Regions from separate parts of the Streptomyces sp. NPDC028314 genome, predicted to be linked through region 2. Evidence: riboswitches for the same ligand, from Rfam matches in the RefSeq annotation. Region 2 holds a riboswitch; the other holds the start of a gene.
The links. A riboswitch is a leader RNA that binds a small molecule or an ion and turns the genes downstream of it on or off. The one in region 2 is predicted to bind glycine.
Positions count from the first base shown of each region.

Region 1: another riboswitch for glycine. It lies ahead of gcvT (glycine cleavage system aminomethyltransferase GcvT); the one in region 2 lies ahead of gcvP (aminomethyl-transferring glycine dehydrogenase).

Region 1 is NZ_JBVHTP010000005.1:258,638-263,048, reverse strand. Features, by position in the region: gene glyA (serine hydroxymethyltransferase) at 1-1,114, opposite strand, end outside; gene gcvH (glycine cleavage system protein GcvH) at 1,130-1,510, opposite strand; gene gcvT (glycine cleavage system aminomethyltransferase GcvT) at 1,636-2,751, opposite strand; glycine riboswitch at 2,934-3,037, opposite strand; gene ACZ4TG_RS14630 (AAA family ATPase) at 3,262-3,927, shown strand; gene ACZ4TG_RS14625 (enhanced serine sensitivity protein SseB) at 4,101-4,411, shown strand, end outside.
Region 2 is NZ_JBVHTP010000017.1:180,033-184,443, forward strand. Features, by position in the region: gene gcvP (aminomethyl-transferring glycine dehydrogenase) at 1-2,474, opposite strand, end outside; glycine riboswitch at 2,672-2,770, opposite strand; gene ACZ4TG_RS32550 (PRC-barrel domain-containing protein) at 2,884-3,273, shown strand; gene ACZ4TG_RS32555 (DNA polymerase IV) at 3,284-4,411, opposite strand, start outside.

The sequences.
Region 1 (4,411 bases), on a different contig from region 2:
CCAGCGCCGGCGTGCCGATCCGCAGGCCCGAGGTCACCATCGGCGGCCGCGGGTCGTTCGGGATGGCGTTCCGGTTGACCGTGATGCCGACCTCGTGGAGGCGGTCCTCGGCCTGCTGGCCGTCGAGCTCCGAGTTGCGCAGGTCCACCAGGACCAGGTGCACGTCGGTGCCGCCGGTGAGGACGTCCACGCCCACGGCCTTGACGTCGTCCTGGACCAGACGGGCGGCGAGGATCTTCGCGCCCTCCAGGGTGCGCTCCTGGCGCTCCTTGAACTCGGGCGAGGCCGCGACCTTGAAGGAGACGGCCTTGGCCGCGATCACGTGCTCCAGCGGACCGCCCTGCTGACCCGGGAAGACCGCGGAGTTGATCTTCTTGGCCAGCTCCTGCGTCGACAGGATCACGCCACCGCGCGGACCGCCGAGGGTCTTGTGCGTGGTGGTGGTGACGACGTGGGCGTGCGGCACCGGGTTCGGGTGCAGACCCGCGGCGACCAGGCCGGCGAAGTGCGCCATGTCGACCATCAGGTAGGCGCCGACCTCGTCCGCGATGCGGCGGAAGGCGGCGAAGTCCAGCTGGCGCGGGTAGGCGGACCAGCCCGCGACGATCAGCTGCGGCTTGGACTCCTTGGCGAGGCGCTCGACCTCGGCCATGTCGACCTGGCCCGACTCGTCGACGTGGTACGGGACCACGTTGTAGAGCTTGCCGGAGAAGTTGATCTTCATGCCGTGGGTCAGGTGACCGCCGTGGGCCAGGTTCAGGCCCATGATCGTGTCGCCCGGCTTCAGGAGCGCGAACATCGCGGCGGCGTTCGCCTGCGCACCGGAGTGCGGCTGGACGTTCGCGGCCTCGGCGCCGAACAGCGCCTTGATGCGGTCGATCGCGATCTGCTCGACCACGTCGACGTGCTCGCAGCCACCGTAGTAACGGCGGCCCGGGTAGCCCTCGGCGTACTTGTTGGTCAGGACCGAGCCCTGGGCCTCCATGACGGCGACCGGAGCGAAGTTCTCCGACGCGATCATTTCCAGGGTCGACTGCTGGCGCACGAGCTCGGCGTCGACGGCGGCGGCGACGTCCGGGTCGAGCTCGTGGAGAGGGGTGTTCAGTACAGACATCAGGATCCCCTGGGGTCAGTTACCGGCGGTGAGCTTGGCGTAATCGTCGACGGAGAGCAGGTCGGACGGCTCCTCCGTGACGCGTACCTTGAAGAGCCAGCCACCCTCGAACGGGGCCGAGTTCACCAGCGACGGGTCGTCCACGACGTCCTGGTTGGCCTCGACGACCTCACCGGTGACGGGGGAGTACAGGTCGCTGACCGACTTGGTCGACTCCAGCTCGCCGCAGGTCTCGCCCGCGGTCACGGTGTCGCCGACCTCGGGGAGCTGCGCGTAGACGACGTCACCGAGCGCGTTGGCCGCGAACTCCGTGATGCCGACCGTCGAGACGCCGCCCTCGGCGTCCGACAGCCACTCGTGCTCCTTGCTGTAACGCAGCTGCTGGGGGTTGCTCATGACCTGATTCTCCTGGATGCGGGGGAGTGGATACGAACAGTGGTCTTGCGTACCGAGACGGCGCGCGGACAGGCGGCCGTACGGGTGAACCGTCCGGCTCGGGCTCTGCACGGGCCGCGGCGGGGTTACTTCTGCCGCTTGTAGAACGGCAGCGCCACGACCTCGTACGGCTCATGCGTACCGCGAATGTCGACGCCGACACCGGAGGTGCCGGGCGCGGCGTGCGCCGCGTCCACGTACGCCATCGCGATCGGCTTGCCCAGCGTCGGGGACGGCGCGCCCGAGGTGACCTCGCCGATGACCCGGCCGTCCGCGACCACCGGGAACCCGGCGCGCGGTACGCGGCGGCCCTCGGCGATCAGGCCGACCAGCTTGCGCGGCGGGTTGGAGGCGGCGCGCTCGGCGGCGGCCTCCAGCGCCTTGCGGCCGACGAAGTCGCCTTCCTTCTCGAACTTCACGACCCGGCCCAGACCCGCGTCGAACGGGGTGAGGGAGGTGGTCAGCTCGTGCCCGTACAGCGGCATGCCCGCCTCCAGGCGCAGGGTGTCGCGGCAGGACAGCCCGGCCGGGACCAGGCCGACGCCCGCGCCCGCCTCGGTCAGCGCCTGCCACAGCTGCACGGCGTGCCCGGGGGCGACGAACAGCTCGAAGCCGTCCTCGCCGGTGTAGCCCGTACGCGCGATCAGCGCGGGCACCCCGGCCACCGTGCCCGGCAGGCCGGCGTAGTACTTCAGACCGTCCAGGTCGGCGTCGGTCAGCGACTTCAGGATGCCGGGGGACTCCGGGCCCTGCACGGCGATCAGCGCGTACGCGTCGCGGTCGTCGCGGACCTCGGCGTCGAAGCCGGCGGCGCGCTCGGTGAGCGCGTCCAGGACGACCTGGGCGTTGGAGGCGTTGGCGACGACCATGAACTCGGTCTCGCCCAGCCGGTAGACGATCAGGTCGTCCAGGATCCCGCCGTCCTCCTGGCAGATGTGCGTGTAGCGGGCGCGGCCGACGCCGACGGTGGAGATGTTGCCGACCAGCGCGTAGTCCAGGACCTTGACGGCCTCGGGGCCGGTCAGGGTGATCTCGCCCATGTGGGACAGGTCGAACAGACCGGCCTTGGTGCGTACGGCGTTGTGCTCGTCGCGCTCGCTGGCGTAGCGCAGCGGCATGTCCCAGCCCGCGAAGTCGGTCATGGTCGCACCGAGCGAGCGGTGCAGCGCATCGAGGGCGGTCAGACGGGGGGCATTGCTCATGGGTGTGGCTCCCGGGTCCCAGGGCATGACATGACGAGGACGATCCTCCCCATCTGTCATCGGAACCTGAGAGGTTCGCCGAGAGTTCCCGCGCAAACGGGGTGCGTCCTCGACTTGCACCTTGGGTGGAGCGCACGCCGGTGCCGTCGGGGACGGCGGCGCGGCTCGCTTTTCAGATCTGCCTCATCCACGCGGTACGGGGCCTGAGAGATTCAAGGGAGGTACTTGCTCCTTCGGCGCCCGGGCACGGCCTTGCGGCCTGCCGGGACTCTCCCGCGCGGATTCAAGCGGCCGGTATGCAGTTGGTGTCCAGATGGCGCACATCATTGCACGCGACGGCCGGGAGTGGGCGTGCGGGCCCGAAAGACAGTGCGAGGCCGTAGCGGGTCTCGAGCGGGCGGACCGGAACCGGCGGTGCCGGATTACCGTCTCTTTACACTCAGTGGGCAAGGGTCCTCGCGACCCGATTCGGGGGAGGCGATCACTGTGGCGGTGCGGAGATTCGGAGTGGTGACGACGACGGGGACCGTGGACGGGGTCCCCAAGCAGCGGGGAGCCGGCGGGCGGAAGCGCGGGACCCTGGAAGGATCGCGGGTGGAAGGCGCGCCGTCGGTACGTGACCTGCGCGGCCGGGGGGCGCACGGCCCCCGGCGGCTCGGCTTCGCCGCGGGGGACATCGTCGTGGTGTCCGGCCTGCCGGGCGGCGGCAAGAGCACGCTGATCAAACGGGCCGCGGCCGGCGGGGGAATCGACTCCCAGGACACCCGGGAACGCTGGGAGCGGCGGATGCCGCGCGCGCTGCCGTACGGCGCGTACCGCCCCCTGGTCCGGGCCGCGCACTACTGGGGGCTGTGGCGGGTGCTGCGCTCCGGCGCCTCGGTGGTGGTCCACGACTGCGGTACGCAGACCTGGGTGCGGGGCCTGCTCGCCGCGGCCGCCCGCCGCCGGGGCAGGGCCCTGCACCTGCTGCTGCTGGACACCACCCCGCAGGAGGCCCTGGCCGGGCAGGCGGCGCGGGGCCGGCGCGTGTCCGCGTACGCCTTCGCACGGCACCGGGGGGCGGTGGCGCGGCTGCTGCGCGACGCGGAGTCGGGCCGCCTCCCGATGGGCTGCGCGTCCGCGGTCCTGCTGGACCGGGCCACCGCCTCGGCCATCACGGACATCGGCTTCCACTGAGGCGGCGCGGAACCCGGCGGTCACCGGCCGCGCGGCCGGGCGGCACGCGAGCACCCGGCCCGGGCGCGCCCGCACCCGGTCGATCCGGTCCGAGGGGCCGGGGCCCCGCCGGGTCACCGGCCCCGACCCACTAATCTCGGCACGAGACTCAGACGGCGGCAGCGGAGGCGTGGATGCACGGCGGCGGATGGCCCGACAACGAGCTGGAGCAGGTGCTCGGGGCGGCGCTGGGACAGGCGGACGCCGGAGCGCGGATCCTGGAAGTGCTCGGGCGCAGCCGGGTCTGGGTGCCCCTGCCCGGCGGCGGCGGACCCGAGGACGCCGACCTGACGCTTCCGACGATGCAGATCGGCGGCGAGGCGTACGTCCCGGTCTACAGCTCCGAGGCCCAGTTCCGTTTCTGCGTCGGCCCCGGCATGGACTTCGCCGTGGCCCCCGCCGTCGAGTTCGCGCGCGGCCTGCCCCCGCAGCTCGGCATCGCCGT
Region 2 (4,411 bases):
TTCGACAGCGGGCGCAGGTCGATGATGCACTCGTGCGCGACCAGGTTGTCCGGGCCGGTGTAGAGCACCGGGTAGTGCGGCTCCAGGCGCTTGGCGATGTAGTTGGCACCGAGCACCGCCACCTGGGTGGCGCGCTTGAGGCCCTCACCGCCCATGAGGCGCACGTACGACCAGGAGATCGGCAGGATGCCCGCCGAACCCCACGGAGCGGCCGAGATCGGGCCGACGCCCGTCTCGGGACCGGCGGTCGGCTGGAGCGGGTGGTTCGGCAGGTACGGGGCCAGGTGCGCCCGGACACCGACCGGGCCGACGCCCGGGCCGCCGCCGCCGTGCGGGATGCAGAAGGTCTTGTGCAGGTTCAGGTGCGAGACGTCGCCGCCGAAGTGACCCGGCTTGGCCAGACCCACCAGGGCGTTGAGGTTGGCGCCGTCCACGTAGACCTGGCCGCCGGCCTCGTGCACCTGGGCGCAGATGTCGGCGACGTGCTCCTCGAACACACCGTGCGTGGAGGGGTACGTGATCATCAGCACGGCGAGCTCGTCGCGGTACTGCTCGATCTTGGCGCGCAGGTCGGCCGCGTCCACCTCGCCGTCGTCGGCGGTCTTGACGACGACGACCTTCATGCCGGCCATCACGGCGCTGGCGGCGTTGGTGCCGTGCGCGGAGGAGGGGATGAGGCAGATGGTGCGCTGCTCGTCGCCGTTGGCCCGGTGGTAGGCGCGGACGGCCAGCAGGCCGGCGAGCTCACCCTGGGAGCCGGCGTTGGGCTGGATCGAGACCTTGTCGTATCCGGTGACCTCGCAGAGACGTTCCTCCAGCTCGGTGATGAGCGTGAGGTAGCCCTCGGCCTGCTCCACCGGGGCGAACGGGTGCAGCTGGCCGAATTCGGGCCAGGTGACCGGCTCCATCTCGGTGGTCGCGTTGAGCTTCATGGTGCAGGAGCCCAGCGGGATCATGCCGCGGTCCAGCGCGTAGTCCTTGTCCGACAGCTTGCGCAGGTAGCGCAGCATCGCGGTCTCGGAACGGTGCTGGTGGAAGACCGGGTGGCTCAGGTACGCGTCCGAGCGCAGCAGGCCCTCGGGCAGCGTGTCCGCCGTGCTCTCGTCCAGCGCCTCGATGTCGGCGGTGACGCCGAACGCCGCCCAGACGGCCTCGATGTCGGCGCGCAGCGTGGTCTCGTCGCAGGAGATCGAGACCAGGTCGGCGTCGGCCTGGTACAGGTTGACGCCGCCCTCGCGGGCGGCGGCCACGACCTCGGCGGCGCGGCCCGGAACCCGGGCGGTGAGGGTGTCGAAGTAGGAGCCGTGCACGATCTCGACCCCGCCGGCCGTCAGGCCCGCGGCGAGCAGGGCGGCGTAGCGGTGGGTGCGGCGGGCGATCGTCCGCAGGCCGTCCGGGCCGTGGTAGACGGCGTACATGCCGGCCATGACGGCGAGCAGCACCTGAGCGGTACAGATGTTGCTGGTGGCCTTCTCGCGGCGGATGTGCTGCTCACGGGTCTGCAGCGCGAGGCGGTACGCCTTGTTGCCGTCCGCGTCCACCGAGACGCCGACGAGGCGGCCGGGCAGCGAGCGGGCGTGCTTGGCCTGGACGGCCATGTAGCCGGCGTGCGGTCCGCCGAAGCCCATCGGGACACCGAAGCGCTGGGTGGTGCCGACGGCGATGTCCGCACCGAGCTCGCCCGGGGAGGTGAGCAGCGTCAGGGCGAGCAGGTCCGCGGAGACGGTGACGATGGCACCGAGCTCGTGCGCCTGGTCGATGACCGGCTTGATCTCCCGTACGGCGCCCGAGGCACCGGGGTACTGGAGCAGCACGCCGAAGACGCCGCGCTCGGCGATCTCGGCCGGGATGCCGTCGCTCAGGTCGGCGACGACGACCTCGACACCGGTCGGCTCGGCGCGCGTCTCGATCACGGCGATGGTCTGCGGCAGCGCGTCGGCGTCGATCAGGAAGACGCCGTCCTTCACCTTGCCCACGCGGCGGGCCAGCGACATCGCCTCGGCGGCCGCGGTGCCCTCGTCGAGCAGCGAGGCGCCGGAGGTCGGCAGGCCGGTCAGGTCGGCGACGACGGTCTGGAAGTTCAGCAGCGCCTCGAGGCGGCCCTGCGAGATCTCGGGCTGGTACGGCGTGTAGGCCGTGTACCAGGCCGGGTTCTCCATGACGTTGCGCAGGATCACCGGCGGGGTGAAGGTCCCGTAGTAGCCGAGACCAATCATGGGCGAGAGCACCTGGTTGCGGTCGGCGAGCTGACGGAGCTCGGCGAGCACCTCGGCCTCGGTCCGCGCCTCGGGCAGGTTCAGCGCCTCGGCGCTCTTGATCACATCGGGTACCGCTGCGGCGGTGAGTTCGTCCAGGGAGCCGTAGCCCACCTGGGCGAGCATCTTGGCCTGCGCCTCGGCATCCGGGCCGATGTGGCGCTGCTCGAAGGGGATGCCTCGCTCCAGCTGGGAGAGCGGAATGCGGTTGGCGGTCATGACGGAGGCCTCCTGGTCGTATGACCTGCGAGGGGCACCACGGCGCGGGCACCCGGACGGCCTCCCCCTCTGTCATCTCAACCTGAGAGCTTCACCGGGCCTCCTGGGGGTCGCCCACGAGATCCGGCTTTCACCGTCGGTGAGGAGAGGAACCGGCACTGCGCACCCGGTACCCGCCCCTGCTTTCCAGAGTGGCCTCGTCACGTGCGGTACGTATGCCTGAGAGATTCCGGGGAGGATTTGCTCCTTCGGCGCCTCCGTCGAACTCACTCGGAGGACTCTCCCGCACAGGGTCAACAGCCGTCACCCAGCCTACCAGCGAGGATCTGAACACTCCCTCGAGTGGCCCCCTCCCCGAATATGCACTTTTGTAGTCATTACGGAGGAGCTGCGACCATGTGGAGGGACCGTGCAGACCGACATCGATCCGCGCAGCCTGATCGGACGCAAGGCATTCGACCGCAACGGCGCCAAGATCGGCACCGTCGACGAGGTCTACCTCGACGATGCCACGGGCGTCCCGGAATGGGCCGCCGTCCGGACGGGCCTCTTCGGCCGGGACGCGTTCGTCCCCCTGGAGCCGAGCGAGGTGGTCGGGGACACCTTGCGGGTCCCCTTCGAACGCTCCCTGATCAAGGACGCCCCGGACTTCGGCGTCGGCCGCCACCTCTCCCCCGATCAGGAGCTGCAGCTGTACCACCACTACGGACTGGACGTGACCCTCCCGGCCGACTTCCACCGCCCCCAGCCCCCGAACACCACGGCCCAGGACTTCGGCAGCCTGGCGGGCGAGGGCTGAGGGCTGTCCTTCAGGCCGCCCCGACCCCCTGGAGCGGCAGCGGATCGGAGGGCTCCAGCTCCGGGTCGTCCACCGCGAAGGTCCGCACGCGGCCGGGCGGCGAGCCCGGCTGCTCGAACCGTACGGTCACCCGCCCGACCCCGCTGCCCTGCACCCACCCGGGCCCGTACACCGCGTGCCGTACGTCGCTCCCGGCCGCCCAGCGCCGCTCGGGAGCCGCCTCCGGGCCCCCGGGGGCCTCGGCAGCCCCATCGGCCTCCACGGCACCTGGAACCCCTGGAGCCGCTGTAACCCCCTCAGCCCCGCCCGTGCCCGCCTCGGAGGCCGTCTGCGGCCCCTCGGCCCCGTCCGGCCCCTCCGCGCCGCCCACGCCGTCCACACCGCCCGCCTCGGCAGCGGCCAGCGTCGCCGCCTGGGCGAACAGGTCCTCCTGCGTGTAGTCCGCGAGCCCCGTCACGCCCACCCCCAGCAGCCGCACCCCGCCCGTGGTGTCCACGCCCTCCAGCAGCCGCGAAGCCGCCTCCCGCACCACTCCCGCGTCGTCCGTCGGCCCCCGCAGGGTCTCGGAGCGGGTCAGCGTCGAGAAGTCGTACCGCCGCACCTTCAGGACGATGGTCCGCCCCGAGTGCCCCGAGGCCCGCAGCCGGCCCACGCACCGGTCGGCCAGCCGCTGCACCTCACCCCGGATCCGGACCCGGTCGTGCAGGTCCACGTCGAAGGTGTCCTCCACCGAGACCGACTTCGCATCGCGCTCGGCGACCACCGGCCGGTCGTCCAGCCCCAGCGCCATCCGGTACAGGCCGACGCCGTGGGACCGCCCCACCATCCGGACCAGCTCGTCCTCACCGGCCTCGGCCAGCTCCCCCACCGTGGTGATCCCGGCCCGTCTCAGGTGCTCCCCGGTGACCGGCCCCACCCCGGGCAGGGTCCGCACCGACATCGGCGCCAGCAGCTCCCGCTCGGTCCCGGGCTCGATCAGCAGCAGCCCGGCCGGCTTGGCCTCCTCGGAGGCCACCTTGGCCAGCATCTTGGACCCGGCGAGCCCCACGGACCCGCTGAGCCCCGTGGCGGCCATGATGTCGGCCCGCAGCCGCTCCCCCGCGGCTCGCGCCCCGGCCGAGTCGAAGGCCGCCCCGCC